Regions from separate parts of the Paenibacillus sp. V4I9 genome, predicted to be linked through region 1. Evidence: a T-box and tRNA genes for the amino acid it is inferred to sense, from the RefSeq annotation. Region 1 holds a T-box; the other holds one or more tRNA genes.
The links. The T-box of region 1 lies ahead of QFZ81_RS21850 (arginine--tRNA ligase). A T-box ahead of a tRNA ligase gene usually reads a tRNA of that ligase, here a tRNA-Arg.
Positions count from the first base shown of each region.

Region 1 (9,899 bases):
GTCAAATCGTTTTGCGGCTCATTGAACAATTAGTAACGGGAGTGGATGATCTCAAAAACCCGGACGGCGTCAATCTCAAGGGCGAGAAAAACCGAACAGGGACCTTTTATAACAATCTTATTCGAAATAGCTCCATTCCTAATGGCAGCGTCCCCTTAGAGGAAGTTAATACAGAGTTATTGAAATTGCTGCATGATCATCCATATCATACGAAATATTTTTTAACGAATATTTTGCCGATGGCCAGTATCCCGGGAATTATGGGCATGATCGCGGCGTTTTTGGTTAACGGCAACAATTTATGGGATGTATACGGCCCAGCCGGAGCTGAAACGGAAATAAGGGTCATCAGCATGATGTCCAAATTAATAGGCTATGATGCGTTGAAAAGCGGCGGGTATACGACATGGGGCGGGCAAGGAGCTGTATTCTCAGGACTCCGGATAGCGATCGCCAAATTCGTTCCGGATGCATTGCAAAAAGGTGTTCCCGACAACTTGTATGCTTTTTGTTCCGAAGCCGCTCACTACAGCTTGTTTAAATCTATGGAGGCATCAGGCATAGGGAGCGATAGATTGATCCGAGTTCGCACGAACACTGACAGCTCCATGGATGTGGAAGATTTGCAACATAAAATGGAAGAAGTGATCGCAAGAGGCGGAATCCCGATGTACATTGTAGCTACGACAGGAACGACGGATGCCATGGGGATTGACGATTTGGAACAAATTTATGCTGTGTCTGACAAGTCAGCCGTTCGTCATGGGTTGCGCAGACCTCATATTCATGCAGACTCTGCTTTAGGTGCATTCTTTGCTTTCTTTAATGACTATGATTTCGCCGCCAATCCACTTGAATTAAAGAAAGATGTCGCTCAGGCTTTAATTTCTATTCAAAGCAAGATGAAGCACTTGCATTTGGCCGACTCGCTCTGCTTCGATTTTCAAAAGCTAGGGCAAACCCCTTACCTGACAAGTCTATTCCTGGTCAAGGATGCCGCCGATTTAAGGCTCATGGATCTGCATCCGGATGAAACCCCCTATGTCGGACATCGGGGATACGGTCAGTATCATTCCGGATATACGTTGGAGTGCTCGCGCATGGCTAGCTCCATCAGTATATACAGCGCTTTGCTTGCATTCGGTATTCAAGGGTATCAGCAATTGCTAGCTCAGTTCGTTGAGGTTAATCTCGCTTTCCGGGAAGCGCTGCGTCAAGAAATCCCTCAAGCTGAAATCGTTAATAACGACAACCCCGGCATCATTACATTATTTCGTATATATCCGGAAGGCAGTCCTCAATTTCAGGAAGAAGTTTCGGGCAAGTGCACGCTTAAGGAAATTGAACGGAATAATAAATTTAACGAGCGTTTATTCGAAATGCTTGGGAATCATCGCGACCGTATATTTTTTGGCGATACCAAAAAGCATCTGCTTGTTCAAACGAAAGATGATAGTTCTATCGCATTATACGCGACAAAGATTTTTGTCATCTCCCCTTATACGGAGACAAAACACGTACATGAAATTATTCAATATTTGAAAGAAACTGTAGCGCAAGTTTACGAGAAATATTCCGAAACATCGATATTAAGCAGGAGGTAATTGAAAAGTGGCAAAGCATGCTCCAAATAAAATAATAAACTGGTTCAAAGGACAAATCGCGGTGAAGATGACGAGCAGTATCTTGCTGCTGTTGGTATTCGTATGCGCAGCTTTCTCCGTCTCTTCCTATTTGGCCAGTAAAAGTTTAACAACGAAGCTTGAGGATCAATTCGTACTAAGATTGACCACAAATATTGAAAATATTTCGAAATATCTGACTTCAATTCCCGAACATGCAGATGAAATTACAGGCAAAGATAAACCGGCCTATACGAAAATTAAACAGCAATTTGAACAGTTTAAAAAGCAAGACTCTCTTGAGAATGTCTATGTCTTACAGAAAGTCCAAAATAAAGATCAAATCGTCATTTTAACCGGACTTGATGAAGATTTCGGCACCGAGTATCCTTTTACGCCTGAGATGAACAACGCGATCAAGGACAATAAATTAACGATCAGTGAAATTTATAAGGATGATTTTGGTATACATAAATCAGTATTTGTTCCCCTCAAAAACGGTAAAGGCGAAAATGTCGGAATTGTCGGCATTGATTTAGACGCCTCGGTCGTTCCCAAAACGAAGCAAGAATTGTTATGGACAACCTTTACGATTACCTTATTCGTTGTAGTCTTAGGCGGTTTAATAGCCTATTTCATAAGTCGGAGTGTGACGAGACCTGTCATTCAACTGATGCGTATAACAGAAAAGGTTGCTGCCGGTGATTTGTCTGCACAAGTCTCTATTCAGCGAGTAGATGAGATCGGTAAATTGGCAAATGCTTTTAACGAGATGCGTCAGAATTTAGATTCCTTGATCCGCCAAATATTTTCTTCATCCAACCTCATTACCAATACCAGCGCACAATTGTATCAGTCTGCGGACGAATCTAGCGCAAGTAGCGGGCAGGTTGCCGTTTCTATGAACAGCATGAACGAAGGGGTTGCTGAAGTTGTTTCTTCCATTACAGAGAGTACTTCATCCATCGTTGAGATCAATTCGGAGCTATCAGAAGTAACATCCGAAGTCAAAGAGATGCAGGAAATGGCCCATAAGGTAGGTGCACAATCTGCAGACGGCCAGCAGCTTGTTGAGAAGACATTACATCAGATGAATGTGATTCAGAAAGAGATGAAGCATTCCCAAGAAGCCGCGCAGCAGCTTGGAAACCGTTCGAAGGAAATTGGGGAAATTATCCATATCATCACTGAAATTGCACAGCAGACGAACCTATTGGCTCTGAATGCGTCCATTGAAGCGGCACGGGTTGGCGAACAGGGGAAAGGCTTTGCCGTTGTCGCTGGTGAAGTGAAGAAGCTGGCCGAGCAATCCACGAAAGCCGCAAGCTCGATCACCGAGCTCGTTTCCAGTACCCAAAATGATAGCCTTCTTGTTATGGAGAGCATTGTTCAGGGAAATCAAGCAGTTGAACAAGGTCAAAGCTGGATTAATGATACGTATGAAAGTTTTAAAGTTATTTTTAACGGTATTTCCGTTTTCTCCAATCGGACAGACCATTTGATCAGTACTTTAGAGAGAGCAGAAAGATCCTTTGAGATCATTTCTAACGCCATGCAGAAAATCTCTGGGATTACTGAGGAACAATCTGCAGGCTACGAGGAAGTTGCGGCGGCAGCTCAAGAGCAAAGTGCTTCCATTCAGGAAATTACTTCGGCTATTCGCCAGTTATCTGATATGGCTGTTGTACTGCAAAGTTCTGTTCAAAATTTTAAGATTACAAATTGAATTTAAGGGTTTTCTTCATTTGATTACTTGCCAGCCTAGGGCTGGCTTTTTTGTTTTTTTAAAGTCGCAGTCATCCATGGGCTAATGATCTGGTACTAGGAATAGATAGTACTTCTCAAACTGAACATCTCTAGTACAATAAGAAGTAAGGGAGGGGGGAAATCATCTTGAAATCTAAATTTGTTACGATTCAACTAGGCTATGTATTGGGAGCAAGTGCTTTACTAACCGCCATTGTATATTTTTTTGCTACGAATTGGGAGAAATTAAACCGCTGGGAGAAATTCATTCCTGTCTTTGTGCTCATAATGGGCTTTTACGGCTTATCTGTATGGCTTTCTCGTCAAAATGGCAGGCAGTTTCTAAGTAAACTTAGCCTGTTTGCTAGTTGTATATCCTTCGGTGTAGGGGTTGGACTCATTGGGCAAACCTACAATTCTCATGCTGACAGTTACAGTTTGTTCGCCGTATGGTTCATTCCAGCATTTTTACTTGCCCTATTAACTAGATGGCAGCCCTACTATGTACTGGCCTATATTTTAGGCCATCTCGCTTATGGGATTTATTTCTTCGGACGTTGGGGAGGGATTTCAGATGTGGAAATCATCCAAATGGCTATCTGGCTCGGAATCGCCATTGCGAATGCCATCTTGTATGTCCTGACCGAGAAGGGTCGTTTGCACTCGCCATTTCTCAAATGGATCTCTTTTCAAGCAGGGATGGCGGTTTTAGTCATCGCTTCAAATTCTCAAGCGTACGAAAAGTACGGTGTCTTTATGAACTTACCTCTCGTCCTAGTACTTGCGATAACCGTTTACTATACACACAAGACGAGGAACAAAGCTTATCTACTGTTTGCCGGTTTGTGGGTATCGATTACGGTGACAGTCAAATATATTGAGCTTATTATCCAGCATTATAACGAGTTTTTTTTCATTGCCAGCTTGTTGTTTATTATCTTGTTCATCTTTGTGAATGTGAAGTTCATGAACTTTATTCGTTCTTGGAATCCTGAATCCAAGCATTTGGATCCGGGAAATCGCTCAGATTTAGAAGCTTCGGATCAAGCGAAGCCGGATGGAGATTTTACCAAATGGGTCGTCCGTGTCCTCACGGTTTCTGTCATCATTATTGGTTCGCTTCTGGGAAGCTTGACGATCATTGGGATTATCACTGTTGTACTAGGATTTAATGAACCGGAGAATATACTAATAGGCTTTGGTTGTGTCACTGTCATTGCGATGATCATAGCGAAAAAACTAAATTCATTAGTGCGATACACGATTCTCATTAGTGGATTGCTGCTTGGCGCAGGAGCGGCTGTTTTTACAGAGAATGTTCCTATTCTCTTGGTTTTCCTGGTTCTTACGATTGCAGCTTTTATCTGCATTGCTGGGTTGGTTCATCGTATATTCTTTTTTCTTGCCGCTGTTATTGTTGCTTCCTTTGTACTTTTCAATTGGATGGATAGCGGGATAATTGTGCTTACCATGCTTACCAGTTTATTATTCGTTATATTTGCCAGTGGTCAGGTCATAGCAAATGCAGGAGTCAGACAACCTATACTTTACAGCAGTTTTCCTTCATTTCTGATAACTTTATTTGCCTTAACCTTTATGGCGGAGTCATCTTGGTACTATATAGCCAATGTGCTGTTCTTTATCGTCGTTGTTCTCGCTTTGGTCATTAGTAGACAACTGCATATTAAATGGATTTACGCTTGGTCAATGGGCTTCTGGATTGCTTTCCTAGTATACAAATATTACGATCTGGCCTGGAAGCTTCTGCACAAATCGATTAGCTTTGCAGTCATCGGGATTTTGGTTCTCGCCTTTACAGTTTGGTATGAAAAAAGACATCGCTTGGAAGCGATTGAACCAGCGGAGGTTAGCTCTAATTATACAATGAACCGCTGGATTATTGCCCTGCTAGTTCTGCTGCAAGTCATGGCAATGTCCTTACAAATTGGTAAAAGTGAGTGGCTGCTCGCTCACGGACAGCTAATTAAGCTGCAGCTTGAACCGCTTGATCCACGTTCTCTCATACAGGGTGATTATGTGCGTTTGCGCTATACGATATCTGAGACGGAAATCTTTGAAGTTATGGATCATGCGTCCACTTCTAAGAAGAAAATTACAATCGTTCTCGCTCCGAACCGGGCGACAGGTGTTTACGAATACCGCCGCGTGTACACTAAAGGGGAAACATTAGCAGCGGGAGAGGTTCGCTTGAATGGAAGCAAAATCGGTTACGAGGGTATTGAGTTCGGCATTGAGACTTATTTCATTCCGGAAGGAACAGGCGGTGTATATGAACGGGATGCCAAATTTGCTGAAGTAAAAGTATCTGCTGGCGGCGATGCGATCCTTGTGCGTTTATTGTTACAACCAAGTGTTGTTCAATAAAGATTAATGTGGTAAAATTACCCGATCTTTGCTTAAAAGAAAGGGGTATCTGTTCTCATGTGGCTCATATTTTCAGTACTTGCGGCTATCAGTTTCGGGCTGCGGGGCATTCTATATCATTGGACCAGTCAGCAATCGCTGAATCGGAATGTGCTGCTCTGCGGCACATTTTTTATGGGGGCGCTCGTCAGCATTGGCTGCGCCCTTATTTCACAGCAAGAGTGGACGGTGTCTGCTTTGATTGGTGTTCAGATGGGATTGTTCTCATTTGGAGCCAATGCCAGTATGTTCAAAGGCTTTGCGGTAGGCAAAGCCTCGTTAGTTGCCATCCTCACCGGGTTACCATCGGTCGTTGTGGTCTTCGTTGCATTTCTACTTTGGGATGAACGACTCAATTTATGGCAGTTTTTTGCCTTCATTGTGATCGTTGTAGGTATCTTATTCGTTCGTTATTCGAATGATATCACATTAAAGAATCTGCAAGGAGCCGGATGGGGAGTGCTTGCTTTGTTTCTTTTTGCCGGAAATGATTTGTCTAGCAAATGGACAACCATCGTTTCTGCGCCATTATTTCCAACGCTATTTTTTATGTTTGCAACAGGGACATGCTGTTTTGGATTATGGTGGTTGAAAGACAGGGCCAAGGATATAGGAAAGGAAGCTGCGCCAGCCAGTTGGACAGAACGTAGAACCTTCCTGATTGGAATGGTCGTCGGGATTACAAATGTCATTGGCATGATCTTCATTATCCATGCGTTCGATCAGGGGAAAACGGGGTTAGTTTCCGCGGTCGTTGCACTTAATGTATTGATTGTCTTATTGTATACACGGTTTGTTTTGAGGGACAAATTCTCGAAAATGGAGCAATCCGGCTTAGCTTTAGCATTCATTGGCATTATGATGATGAAATTAGTTGCATCTTGACAACACATTATTATTGCTGTAATATTCAGTAAATTCTTAATCTCATAAGCAACATTGGTGAACAGGACAGTAATTCTTGTCGGACAGTCGCAGCGAGCCGGAGCAGGTGGGAACCGGTACGAATGTCAAGAGTGAAGCGGGCCTGGGAAATGGTCTTCCGAAAGTACGATGTAGGGAGATCCGGCGTAAGCCGTTATCGTTGGAGGGGTTAAACCAGTGGTTTAACACTTAGAGTGGTACCGCGGGAATGACAGCTCTCGTCTCTTATTGTAGAGACGGGGGCTTTTTTGTGTTTTCCTGCGAAAAACATTCGCAGTTTCGCACTATCCTATTAGGAGGAATATTCCATGATTCAGCAGCTTCTAACGAATGAAATCAAGCTTCATGTAGATGTTTTATTTCAAGAGTACGGAATAGAACAGCCTGCGACTCTGAAAATCTTGACAGAGCACCCAGCTCATCCTGAGCACGGTGATTACAGCACGAATGTAGCAATGCTTTTAGCAAAAATAGTTCGAAAAGCTCCTTTGCAAATCGCGCAAGAGCTTCAACAACGCATAGAAAAAAACGGGTGTGTTCAAGGCTTATTTGCCAAAGTGGCTGCGGTGCCGCCGGGGTTTCTGAACTTTTATGTAAATTGGGACACCTGGTCTTCTGGTCATTATGGTGCTGCCAAAGAGCTTGTTGACCAAAAAAACAAAACTAAAATTTTGATCGAGCATACGTCAATCAACCCCAATAAAGCCGCTCATGTTGGCCATTTGAGAAATTCCTGTATCGGTGATTCGTTGTCACGCATGCTCTCGCAAGCAGGCTATCAGGTGGAGGTGCATAACTATATTGATGATCTGGGGAATCAATTAGCGGATACCGTGGTGGGCATTCTTCATACACAAACAGAAGAGCCTTATAATCGATTTGGCGACTTTTGTTGGGAGACTTACGCGAAGGTGAATCAGGCTTACAAAGTGCAGCCGGAGCTAGTAGAGCAGCGTTCTACAGTTCTTCATTCGCTAGAGAGCGGGCATTCCAATCTTGCATGGATGGGTGCTTTGGTGGCGGAAAGGATCGTTCGCGAGCAGTTGGAAGAAATGAAGCAATTCGGTATTCACTACGATGTGCTGGTTTGGGAAAGCAGTATTGTGAGAGCGGGATTTTGGGATACAACCTTCGAGCTGTTAAGCCAAACAGGTATGTTTCATAAGGTGACGGATGGGAAACTAGCAGGCTGCTGGGTACTGAAGAATCTAGAAGAAGGAGCTGTTACAGCTGGAGAAAGCACGGATTATCAAGGGGATAAAGTGCTCGTCCGTTCCAATGGTATTTTAACGTATACAGCAAAGGATATAGCCTATCATCTATGGAAATTCGGTGTGCTGCCGAATGATTTTGTATATAAAAAATGGGAGGATGGACTATGGTCCACAGCTTCCCAGGGCAGAATGAAATCGATAGGGCAAGCGGATGTCGTCATTAATGTCATTGATTATCGTCAGCAATACCCGCAGGAAATGGTTAAGCTAGCTCTAGAAGTACTGGGCTATGAGCAGCAGGCGAGTCAACTTAAGCACGTGAGCTACGGGGTCGTTTCCTTAAGCCCGGAAACTGCTTCAGGACTGGGTATTGATATTTCGGATGACAAGAGCTCCTATGCGATGTCTGGACGCCAAGGGATTGGAATTAAAGTCGCGGACCTACTTGATCGCATGGAGAGAGTCATTGACGCTAAACGCTCAAGAAAAGCGGGGATTTCCAGCAGATCGATAGCTGCGGCTGCGATCCGTTATTATTTGCTGAAATATCAGCTGCAAACGGAAGTTGTTTTTGACCTGGAACATGCGACGGAAATTACCGGGAACACGGGCGTCTACTTGCTTTATGCATACACAAGAGCAAACAGTATATTGGACAAAGCGAAGAAAGATACTCGACTTCATAAGATGGATGCAAAGTTCGATGGGACCCTTTTGGAAGAACAGGAATACCACCTTTTGAGGCACGTCGCCTATTGGCCCGAAACACTGGAAACTGCCACTAAGCAATTGGCACCTAGCATACTCTGCCATTATGCTTTCGAGCTAGCTTCGCTTTTTAACCATTTCTACAGTGTTTGTCCGGTTTTAAAAGGTAGTGAAGAACACATCGCCCATCGCTTTTGGATCACGCAAACGTATAAACAGACCATGCATCATGTATTGGAAGTACTGGGTATGCCGACACCAAAACGATTGTAACCGGAAAAACGATCACATTCATCCTATGTACTCGCCGAGACAACCTGTCACTCCTTGCGCATATGCTACTGCAGTATGCAGCTGTTGTTCATGCGCTCAAGTGGAGGAGGAGCTCGTCTATGCTTAAATCAAGCTATAGCAATGGAAAATTGAAAGGAAGAGTAAGACAATTTGCTAAAGCAACGATCGGTCAAGGAGGCATTGCCATTTCGATAAATGCTTCGGAAGTCGGGGTTGTTCGCATTCGACCTTAAAAATGCAACATAAGCTTTCTGATCTTGATCAAATGCGGTACAATAGGGATATTCGTGCCAATTTGAATGTTTCAGGAGGCTTTAACCACAATGACAGAAAAAGATATCGATACACAAGCTCCAGTAGATAACGAACAAGATCAAGAACGCGAGCAGGCCCAAATCATTATGACTTGGTTTCAGCACATTCAAGAAGTAATGAAAGAACAATTTCCCGAATATGAAGTAGATGGACAAATCGGTAATAATCCGACTTACGGTCCCATGTTTGCTTTCACACTTAAAAATGATGAAAAGTCCACATCATGCGGATTTTTCTTGAATGAAATTATGAGAAACTTCCAAACGAATCCGAATGCGGGGCTGTGGCTATCGTCCTTCTTCGTAGACTTGCTGAGAAGCCCAGAAAATCATCCGCTGCCGAATCCTCCACAGTCGGAAGATGAAGCCAAAGAGCTGCTGGATAAACATATTGTTCCTTATTGTGCGGCTACCGTACGAGAAGAATTCCCTGATCAAAAGATCTACGTGGACTTGGAGCTTCATGAGGAGCATGGTCCAGTCCTAGAGGCTGGCTTCGTAGCCGTTGAAGATGGCAATAATACGTGTGCACTTCCGCTGCAATATTTAATGACGTTATATTTATTGAATCGTGACCCGGCAGAGCCTTTAATTCAAGCGATGTATCGGTTGTATGAAGAAAATAATTTAGGTCAATAAGGTTGAGAAAATGA
Region 1 is NZ_JAUSZE010000001.1:4,621,949-4,631,847, reverse strand. Features, by position in the region: gene QFZ81_RS21870 (pyridoxal phosphate-dependent decarboxylase family protein) at 1-1,604, shown strand, start outside; gene QFZ81_RS21865 (methyl-accepting chemotaxis protein) at 1,612-3,348, shown strand; gene QFZ81_RS21860 (GDYXXLXY domain-containing protein) at 3,516-5,753, shown strand; gene QFZ81_RS21855 (EamA family transporter) at 5,811-6,677, shown strand; T-box leader at 6,726-6,945, shown strand; gene QFZ81_RS21850 (arginine--tRNA ligase) at 7,025-8,911, shown strand; gene QFZ81_RS21845 (hypothetical protein) at 9,031-9,165, shown strand; gene QFZ81_RS21840 (hypothetical protein) at 9,256-9,885, shown strand.

Region 2 (9,899 bases), 4.3 Mb from region 1:
AGCTTCCCGATACTTCTGCAAACTATACATATAATAATTGAGCGGCAGGAGCACGGTTGCGAAAGGAAATCGATGTAACGCTTCCAAATGTACACTCGGAGCATCATGCCCATGTCCAGTTATGCCAATCTCCTTAATAATTCCTTCAGCTTGCGCTTCCAAGGCTGCCTCCAAAGCACCGCCCTTTTCTGTGCAGCGGTCTAACTCCTCGATAGAGCCTACCGCGTGCAGTTGAAGTAAGTCTACCGAATCAACCCGCATCCGTTCCAGAGAGCGATAAATTTCTTCTTTCGCTTCCTTCTTCGTTCTTTGCCCTGTTTTCGTAGCTAGAAAAATATCCTTGCGAATTTGACTGATCATAGGACCCATGCGTACTTCGGCATCCCCATAACTGGCTGCGGTATCAAAATGGTTAACCCCATGCTGCAAGGCAAAAGAGATGGATGCATCCGCTTCCTCTTGCGTCACATTGCCGAGACTTGCTGCACCAAACATAACGACTGAGCTTTCGTAATTCAAACGACCTATTGCTCGTTTCAACATGAATGAAGTGCTCCTTCCTTATTGTTCTTACTCTTCCTCACCATATCATTTACTGGGCCAAGAATACAGTTCTTCGCTTAACTAGATACAAAAAAAGCTTTTGGATACAAACATCCAAAAACTTTTTACTCCTACATCAATGTATGCCAATTAATACGTTGCCCCTTGCAAGAACTTAACTCGTTCACCCATTGGAGGAATTTCGTTGCCTTCCACAATGACTTCAACAACCACAGGACCCCCATGAGAAAGCCACTCATGCACATTTTCTTTCTGTAGTTGATCCAGAGATCTAACCTCGGCATGACGCAAGCCAAGCGATTGGGCAACACCTGCAATACTAACCCGCTCTTGTGAGAAGTCTTCCAGGCACCTTTTGTACTGCAGCATGTGACCATGATAAACCATCCCGAGACGGGCATTGTTAATGACGACAAATAGGATCGGAAGATTGTATTCCTTAGCGGTTAGCACTTCGAGACCATGCATGAAGAAACAGCCATCGCCTGTAATACAGATTGTTGGTCGAGTCGGTTCCGCTAATTGTGCTCCTAATGAACCTCCGATTCCAGAGCCCATGCCTCCGAAATTGATATCAATATCGAACTCTTGTCCGCTCTCGATCAATAAGTTTTGGATCGAATAGGTCATGAATTCACCGATATCTAGGAAGAATCGAGCATTCTTCGGTGCTGTTGCACTGAGACGACGGATCGCCGACAACGTATTCCATTTCTCTTCGCCTTGTTCGGAAGCTGCCGCTGCTTCGCTTAGCCCTTGGAATGCCTCGCTTGCATATGATTGATCTTGTCCATCAGCCGAAAGCTGATCTAATAATTCCGCAATGACAAGCTTTATTTCACCATGTACAGGATACTGGGTTTCAAAGCACTTTCCTAGCTCACTTTGATCGTAATCGATATGAATGAGCTCTCTACCCGCAACCAATCGCGGTTCCCAGTTGCTTGTTGCTAGCTCGCCTAAGCTTGAACCGATGATCAGCAGTACCTCATGATCATTACCGTTTAAGTATTCACTCGCTTTGATATTTGCTGATAAGCCATATATCCCTAAGGAAAGCGGGTGATTTTCGGGAAAGGCCCCTTTGCCGCGAGGCGTCGTTGCCACTTTCCACTCAAGTGTTTCAGCCAACTGTACGATACTTTCAGAGGATGATTTAGCGCCATTACCCAGCAGAATCGCTCCACGTAGACCAGCTGCTTTGATCCGGTTAGCCGCCGCCTGAGCTGCTGCCAAATCCATCGTTGGCGGCTGTTCTGGAGGTAACACAGGAAGCTCTCTTACGCCAATGTCCGTCATTTGAATATCAATGGGAATCGCCAAATGCACAGGACCTGGCACGCCGCTTATCGCTTTGTGATAGGCCTCTGCCAGAATCTCTGGCAGTTGATTAGGGTCTAGAACCGTTCGGCTCATCTTCGTAATCGATGCAAAGATCGGCTCAGCATACAGCTCTTGCGCGCCCCCCTTGCCCATTTTACCAGATGGCACCGAGCCTGTGATGAATATAACAGGAAGCTTCTGCTTCCAAGCATTCGCAGCCGGAGTCACGAGGTTCGTCGCTCCAGGTCCGCTAGATGCCACGCAAATCGATGGAAGTCCGGTAATTCTCGTATAAGCACCTGCCATGTAGCCGGAGCTGTTTTCATGCTTAGCTACAATCGGCTTAAGCTCAGGAATGTCCAAAAGGGCGTCATAGATCGCATTGATTGAGCCTGCTGGAATACCGAACACATATCGCACACCTTGCTGCACTAAAAATCTCAATCCTACTTCAATCGCCCGCATATTGGTTACTCCTCTCCTTTAGGTAAAGTAAATTTGAATACCGAACCTTGACCTTCCGTGCTCTCAAACCAAATCCGACCGCCATGCAGTTCGATAAGCTGTTTTGAAATCGCAAGACCTAAGCCTGTCCCATTAATTTGATTATTGGCTTGATAAAATTTCGTGAAAATGTTTTTCTGCTTCTCGTAAGGGATACCGATACCGCTATCATGTACTTCAACCGTAAGTACCGTTTCTTCGAAAATCGTTTTAATGGTAATCACACCCATAGGAGGTGTAAATTTAATCGCATTGGAAAGTAAGTTCAGTAGAATCTGAAGAATGCGTTGTTTATCGACGCTTACAATCGTATCCGTTTCTGCATCTGATTCAACAACCAGAATCAGTTTCTTCTTATTAATCAGTGACTGTACGATAGTAACAGATTCCTTGATGATTTCTTTGAAATCAGCTTCGGTATACACCAATTCAAATTTACCATTTTCCATTTTAGCGAAATCCAGCAATTCATTCACTTGATCCAGTAAACGCTCGATCGACTTGGATGCAATATCCAGTAAATCCTTCTGCGAATCGTTGAGACCACCGAGAATTCCTTTGCTAAGGATATCTACAGATCCTTTAACCGCTGTAATCGGCGTACGCAGCTCATGCGAAAGTGTCGCGATGAAATCACTTTTCAACTCATTTAGATGCTCTAGCTCTCGTACTAGACCCTCAAGCTTGAAGTTAGCATGCTGCAGCTCTATGGAACGTTCATTGACAGAGTGATCCAATGTTTCCGTATGCTGGGCATTCGATAGCGCGGTAGCTGTAGCATCAGAAATCGATTGGCAGAATTCCAATATGCTCGCTTCATACTTCCTAGGCTTCCCAATAGATGGAATCGCAACGACACCGTAAACGGATCCTTTGGCCACGAGCGGGAATACCATTATGCTCCGGATATCAAAAGAGACGAACGCTTTATGATTAGGCCGCGGATCCGCATACACATCCTCGATTGCCGCTGATTTCTTCTGAGTAATGACTTCATACAAAAGGCGGTCATTTTCAATGGTTAACTTGACTTCTCTATGCTTAACCTTCCATTCGTCAACCGTTACATTCACAGAAGACAATTGATAGGGCTCAATGGTATGCTCTTTTTCATTATATAGATGAATACCGATATCCTTAGACCCACTGGCTTTGCGCATGTAGTGGAAAAAAGTGTTCAGAACATCTTTGACCGACAATGACTCCGATAAAGCTTTCGTAGCGTCAAGAAGAAGCTGCTGCTTCTCCATCAGAAGCTGCCGTTGTTCGAACATACGGATATTGCGAATCGCCACACTTGCCATGTTAACAAAAGCTTCTGTAACTTCCATCTGCTCCTGGGTAATATTCATCGGTTTTCCGAAATCGTGGACGAAGACAAGACCAAACACGTCATTTTCTACAATGACGGGAATCCCGAGAATAGATTTAATTTTTAATAGTTGTCTCTTGGATTGATCCAATCTCAGATCAATACTCGTATCCGAGATATAATCGCTAGCTTGGTTGCGTAAAATATCCCTAACAAACTCATCTTCTCTGGGATCTATGAGCAGCTCCGTTATATCCACAGGCAATTTATTGCCTTTATATCCTTGAAAAGTACCATCCGGCTGTTTCAAGAAAAAACCAACAAGATCCGCTTGAGTAATCTCTCCTGCGATCGCGTCAACGAAGACTTGCAGGATTTCAGACATTTCAAACTGAGAATTAATGACCTTCGTCATTTGAAATAACTTTTGAAAACTTTTCAATTCCATGACCATGCGCCACCCATTCCCCTTTTATTAGCGAATCTTTATTTGATGTCTTCCGTTATTCTTGGCCCCAAGAAGTGCAGAATCAGCTTGCATAATGATTTGATCGAACGAGCTAGGGTCGAAATTATTCGTCAACCCTATGCTTACTGAAAATTCCTGTGATTTATGCGGTGCCAGGCTAACCTTTAAACCGTCGACAGCCTTAATAATGCTGTCTGCAATCTCTACACAATTCGCTTCACTTTGGAGTAAGACCAAGTACTCGTCCCCGCCGTACCGAAAGGCTAGATCATGCTCGCAAGAAATTTTCGAAGATATGATCGTTGCTACTTCCCTCAAGACTTGATCCCCAACCAAATGACCATAGTTATCATTAATGTCCTTAAAATAATCCATATCGACCATCATAGCGGCTTGAAATTGCTTGGTTCCCTCTTTGATCATCCGAATGGTAATATCCAAGTAGGCTCGATTATATAAACCAGTTAATGCGTCCACATACACCAATTTGGCTAATTGTTTATTGTCTTTCTTCAAGTTTTTAACCTTCGCTTTTTGGTGGAGGGCAATTTCAACCTTTCGTTCCAGCACATCCAGATCGAATGGCTTGGTCAAATAATCAATGGCTCCTAATCGTAGTCCTTGTAAAATATCTTCCTTCTGTGCATTTGCAGATAAGAAAATAATCGGAATATCAAAGTCACTTTCGGCTATTAATTGTTTGCATATTTCAAATCCAGTCACTTCAGGCATCATCACATCAAGTAAAATAAGATCAGGTGCCGTCTCTTTGACCATGGAGAAAGCCTCTTTACCATCCTCAACCGTGATGATTTCATAATGTAACGAATTTAAAAATATACGGAGTATATTTAAATTATGGGGTTCGTCATCGACGATAAGAATGCGACATTTCATTAATCTATCCCAGCTTTCATTACTAAAATAGTTGCATGTTGATAAGTTATTATCCATTCATTTGCATTTGCTCATCGATGATACTTAAGAAAATTCGCACCAATTCTTTATCAAACTGCTTGCCCGCGTGAATAAGAAGTTGTTCCCTGACTTCATGCACGTGCAGCGAATCTCGGTATACTCTCGTAGAAGTCATCGCATCAAATGCATCTGCAATACTTACAATGCGTACAAGCAAGGGAATCTCTTCACCTTGCAGATTGTCCGGATATCCTCTCCCATCCATACGTTCATGATGCCATTTTACAATAGGCAGCAGGTGCTCAACATCCGGCAAATCTTTGAGCAACTCATAGCCAATTACAGGATGCTGGCGAATGACGTTAAATTCTTCATCTGATAACCGTTCAGGTTTCATTAAAATATGATCGGGAATTGCTATTTTACCAATGTCATGCAAAAGAGCCCCTAACTTCAGTCGTTCCAGTTCGTCCTCACTTACCCCCGCTTTCGCTCCAAGCAAAGTAGAGTAGAAAGCGACATTATAACAGTGATCGACCGTGAAGCTATCTTTAACCCTCAACGTATTAAAAAGATTCTCGTAAGCTTTCTGTTTCAGCACTTGTCTCCGAAATTGAATCTTTTTAATCAATTGTTCCATATGCAGTTTAATGAGGTTGCATAGATGCAATTGATCCTCCGTAAGTTGAATATCAGAAGGAAATGAGAATAATAAAGCCCCGTAAGAAGGTCCATGCTTTATATGAAAACCGTATATACATTCATACTTGCTCATTATAAGATAATTTTTGATATGTCCTTCTGCCTTATGTACAGACAAACGTATACCATCGGGATTTCGGAAAAAAAACTGCGTTTGGAGCACAATTTGTTGTAACTGTTCCATGACTGCGGTACTAATATTAACCGAATAAGATGCTGGGGTGCTCTGATGTTTCTCGTCTATAAGAAAGAGAGAGATATGTTCGCAGCCAATTGTTTTCTTGGCGATATCACTCAATTGTCCGATCGATTCGAAGATGGAATCAGAATTTATCACATTTTTAAAAAACAATGAATTCTGCATAGATGTACCTCTTATTCTTCTCAAATAAACTTCCCCAACTATTGAATTAGTACTAGTTCTTCTTAATAAGGAGATTCTCCTCTATTATAAATAAAAATTTCCATTATTCTAATATTTTTTTACTCATATCGCTATATAATTACTCACTTTTTGTTAATTTCTTGGATTATTCTCTCGATTTCTGTCAGATAACTTGCGTATATCCTGCACCAAAAACAAAAAGGCCAGCCCACTTCTAATGAAATAGGCTGACCTTTTCTAGTTCTAAAGATCTAGTTAACTGAAATAATAGGTTCAATAAGTGATAACAAGAGCTGTGTGTCCTCTTACCATTTTGGGAGAAGGGATTATTCGGATTGTAGAGAGTTAATAGAATCTGCTCAATGTCGATTACTGTAGTTTCCATAAAGTATTCGTGCTTAAGCGCATTTTGTACCTGATAAGAAGAATAATTGTCATAGATATATACCTGTGATCCGTAAGGAGTCAAGTGGTTATTATAGTCCATTGTATAGATGGATATAAAATTTGCTCCTTGTGGACCCATCCGCCGAGGAAACCACCTATCAAAGGGCCCACTATCATACCAAATTGGCTCCCAACCCCTAGCTAAAACGCAGTAGACCGAAAGCAATCAAGTTATGATTAATCAAATCAGTTAACTGTATGAAAACACAAAAAAGCATAATCTAGCAGTGATTTCACTGCTAGATTATGCTCTACTATGATCGGGACGACACGATTTGAACATGCGACCCCCTGCTCCCAAAGCAGGTGCTCTACCAAGCTGAGCTACGTCCCGAAACTAACTATGAATATCTAAAAAAATGGCGCGCCCTGAGAGATTCGAACTCCCGACCTTTTGATTCGTAGTCAAATACTCTATCCAGCTGAGCTAAGGGCGCTTAATAAATGGAGCGGAAGACGGGGATCGAACCCGCGACCCTCGCCTTGGCAAGGCGATGCTCTACCGCTGAGCCACTTCCGCATAGGGATCCCCAAGCCGTATAGTACGACTTGGGGATGATTGATGCGCGTAGAGGGACTTGAACCCCCACGGTCGCCCGCTAGATCCTAAGTCTAGTGCGTCTGCCAATTCCGCCATACGCGCATGCTGTAAATAAGGCAAAGTGAGTCATGTAGGATTCGAACCTACGACACCCTGATTAAAAGTCAGGTGCTCTACCAACTGAGCTAATGACTCGCATCATTGGTTGCGGGGGCAGGATTTGAACCTGCGGCCTTCGGGTTATGAGCCCGACGAGCTACCGGGCTGCTCCACCCCGCGTCATAGTTAGATGTGTTCCCTACATTGGTACTAATACCCTTGCGGGTACTGCTTGGCAACGTTCTACTCTCCCAGAACCCTGCGGTTCAAGTACCATCGACGCTGGAGGGCTTAACGGTCGTGTTCGAGATGGGAACGCGTGGGTCCCCTCCGCCATCATCACCAAACAGTCAAAGCGTGGTTTGCGCCTTGAAAACTAGATACGAAACATTTGTAAAGTAATCCTTAGGTTTTTTTTCTGGGCGAATCTGAGAGACTTTAATCTACGATTAAAGATCCCTATATTAGGTTAAGCCCTCGACCGATTAGTATTCGTCAGCTGCATACATTGCTGCACTTCCACCTCGAACCTATCAACCTCGTCGTCTACAAGGGGTCTTACATACTGGGAAATCTCATCTTGAGGGGGGCTTCGCGCTTAGATGCTTTCAGCGCTTATCCCCTCCGTACATAGCTACCCAGCGATGCCTCTGGCGAGACAACTGGTACACCAGCGGTACGTCCATCCCGGTCCTCTCGTACTAAGGACAGCTCCTCTCAAATTTCCTACGCCCGCGACAGATAGGGACCGAACTGTCTCACGACGTTCTGAACCCAGCTCGCGTACCGCTTTAATGGGCGAACAGCCCAACCCTTGGGACCTACTTCAGCCCCAGGATGCGATGAGCCGACATCGAGGTGCCAAACCTCCCCGTCGATGTGGACTCTTGGGGGAGATAAGCCTGTTATCCCCAGGGTAGCTTTTATCCGTTGAGCGATGGCCCTTCCATTCGGTACCACCGGATCACTAAGTCCGACTTTCGTCCCTGCTCGACTTGTAGGTCTCGCAGTCAAGCTCCCTTATGCCTTTGCACTCTGCGAATGATTTCCAACCATTCTGAGGGAACCTTTAAACGCCTCCGTTACATTTTAGGAGGCGACCGCCCCAGTCAAACTGCCCACCTGACACTGTCCCCATACCGGATCACGGTACCAGGTTAGAACTCCGATACGATCAGGGTGGTATCCCAACGATGCCTCCACCCAAGCTGGCGCTCAGGCTTCAAAGGCTCCCACCTATCCTGTACAGATCGTACCAAAGTCCAATATCAAGCTGCAGTAAAGCTCCATGGGGTCTTTCCGTCTTGTCGCGGGTAACCTGCATCTTCACAGGTATTAAAATTTCACCGGATCTCTCGTTGAGACAGCGCCCAAGTCGTTACGCCATTCGTGCGGGTCAGAATTTACCTGACAAGGAATTTCGCTACCTTAGGACCGTTATAGTTACGGCCGCCGTTTACTGGGGCTTCAATTCATAGCTTCGGAACCGAGGTCCCTAACCACTCCTCTTAACCTTCCAGCACCGGGCAGGCGTCAGCCCGTATACTTCGCCTTGCGGCTTCGCACAGACCTGTGTTTTTGCTAAACAGTCGCTTGGGCCTTTTCACTGCGGCCCCCTCGGGCTATTCACCCTACCGAGGCACCCCTTCTCCCGAAGTTACGGGGTCATTTTGCCGAGTTCCTTAACGAGAGTTCTTCCGCGCGCCTTAGAATTCTCTTCTCACCCACCTGTGTCGGTTTGCGGTACGGGCACCTTCGCCTGGCTAGAAGCTTTTCTTGGCAGTGTGAACTCATGACCTTCGGTACTTAAAGTTTCCCTCCCCATCACAGCCCAGCCTTAACGATGTGCGGATTTGCCTACACATCAGCCTCACTGCTTGGACGAGCATCCATCAGCTCGCGTCACTATCCTTCTGCGTCACTCCATCGCTCATAACGGCTACGGTGGTACAGGAATTTCCACCTGTTGTCCATCGACTACGCCTTTCGGCCTCGCCTTAGGTCCCGACTTACCCTGAGCGGACGAGCCTTCCTCAGGAACCCTTAGGTTTTCGGCGGATCAGATTCTCACTGATCTTTTCGTTACTTATACCGGCATTCTCACTTGTATGCGCTCCACCTGTCCTTACGGTCAGAATTCTACGTACATACAACGCTCCCCTACCCATGCACATACGTGCAAGCCATAGCTTCGGTGGCGTGTTTAGCCCCGTTACATTTTCGGCGCAGAGTCACTCGACCAGTGAGCTATTACGCACTCTTTCAATGGTGGCTGCTTCTAAGCCAACATCCTGGTTGTCTGTGCAACTCCACATCCTTTCCCACTTAACACACACTTGGGGACCTTAGCTGATGGTCTGGGCTGTTTCCCTTTTGACAATGGATCTTAGCACTCACTGTCTGACTCCCGGATTTAAGTTTGTGGCATTCAGAGTTTGACTGGACTTGGTAACCCTTGGCGGGCCCCGCACCCAATCAGTGCTTTACCTCCACAACTCAACATCCGAGGCTAGCCCTAAAGCTATTTCGGGGAGAACCAGCTATCTCCGAGTTCGATTGGAATTTCTCCGCTACCCCCACCTCATCCCCGCATTTTTCAACATGCGTGGGTTCGGGCCTCCAGTGAGTGTTACCT
Region 2 is NZ_JAUSZE010000001.1:313,787-323,685, reverse strand. Features, by position in the region: gene QFZ81_RS01485 (aldo/keto reductase) at 1-543, opposite strand, end outside; gene QFZ81_RS01480 (thiamine pyrophosphate-binding protein) at 694-2,352, opposite strand; gene QFZ81_RS01475 (GAF domain-containing sensor histidine kinase) at 2,358-4,151, opposite strand; gene QFZ81_RS01470 (diguanylate cyclase) at 4,179-5,069, opposite strand; gene QFZ81_RS01465 (HD-GYP domain-containing protein) at 5,119-6,156, opposite strand; tRNA gene QFZ81_RS01460 (tRNA-Pro) at 6,885-6,958, opposite strand; tRNA gene QFZ81_RS01455 (tRNA-Arg) at 6,985-7,061, opposite strand; tRNA gene QFZ81_RS01450 (tRNA-Gly) at 7,070-7,144, opposite strand; tRNA gene QFZ81_RS01445 (tRNA-Leu) at 7,188-7,267, opposite strand; tRNA gene QFZ81_RS01440 (tRNA-Lys) at 7,288-7,360, opposite strand; tRNA gene QFZ81_RS01435 (tRNA-Met) at 7,368-7,444, opposite strand; rRNA gene rrf (5S ribosomal RNA) at 7,495-7,611, opposite strand; rRNA gene QFZ81_RS01425 (23S ribosomal RNA) at 7,730-9,899, opposite strand, start outside.
Region 2: it encodes a tRNA-Arg, which carries the amino acid that the T-box ahead of QFZ81_RS21850 (arginine--tRNA ligase) is inferred to sense. The anticodon was not compared.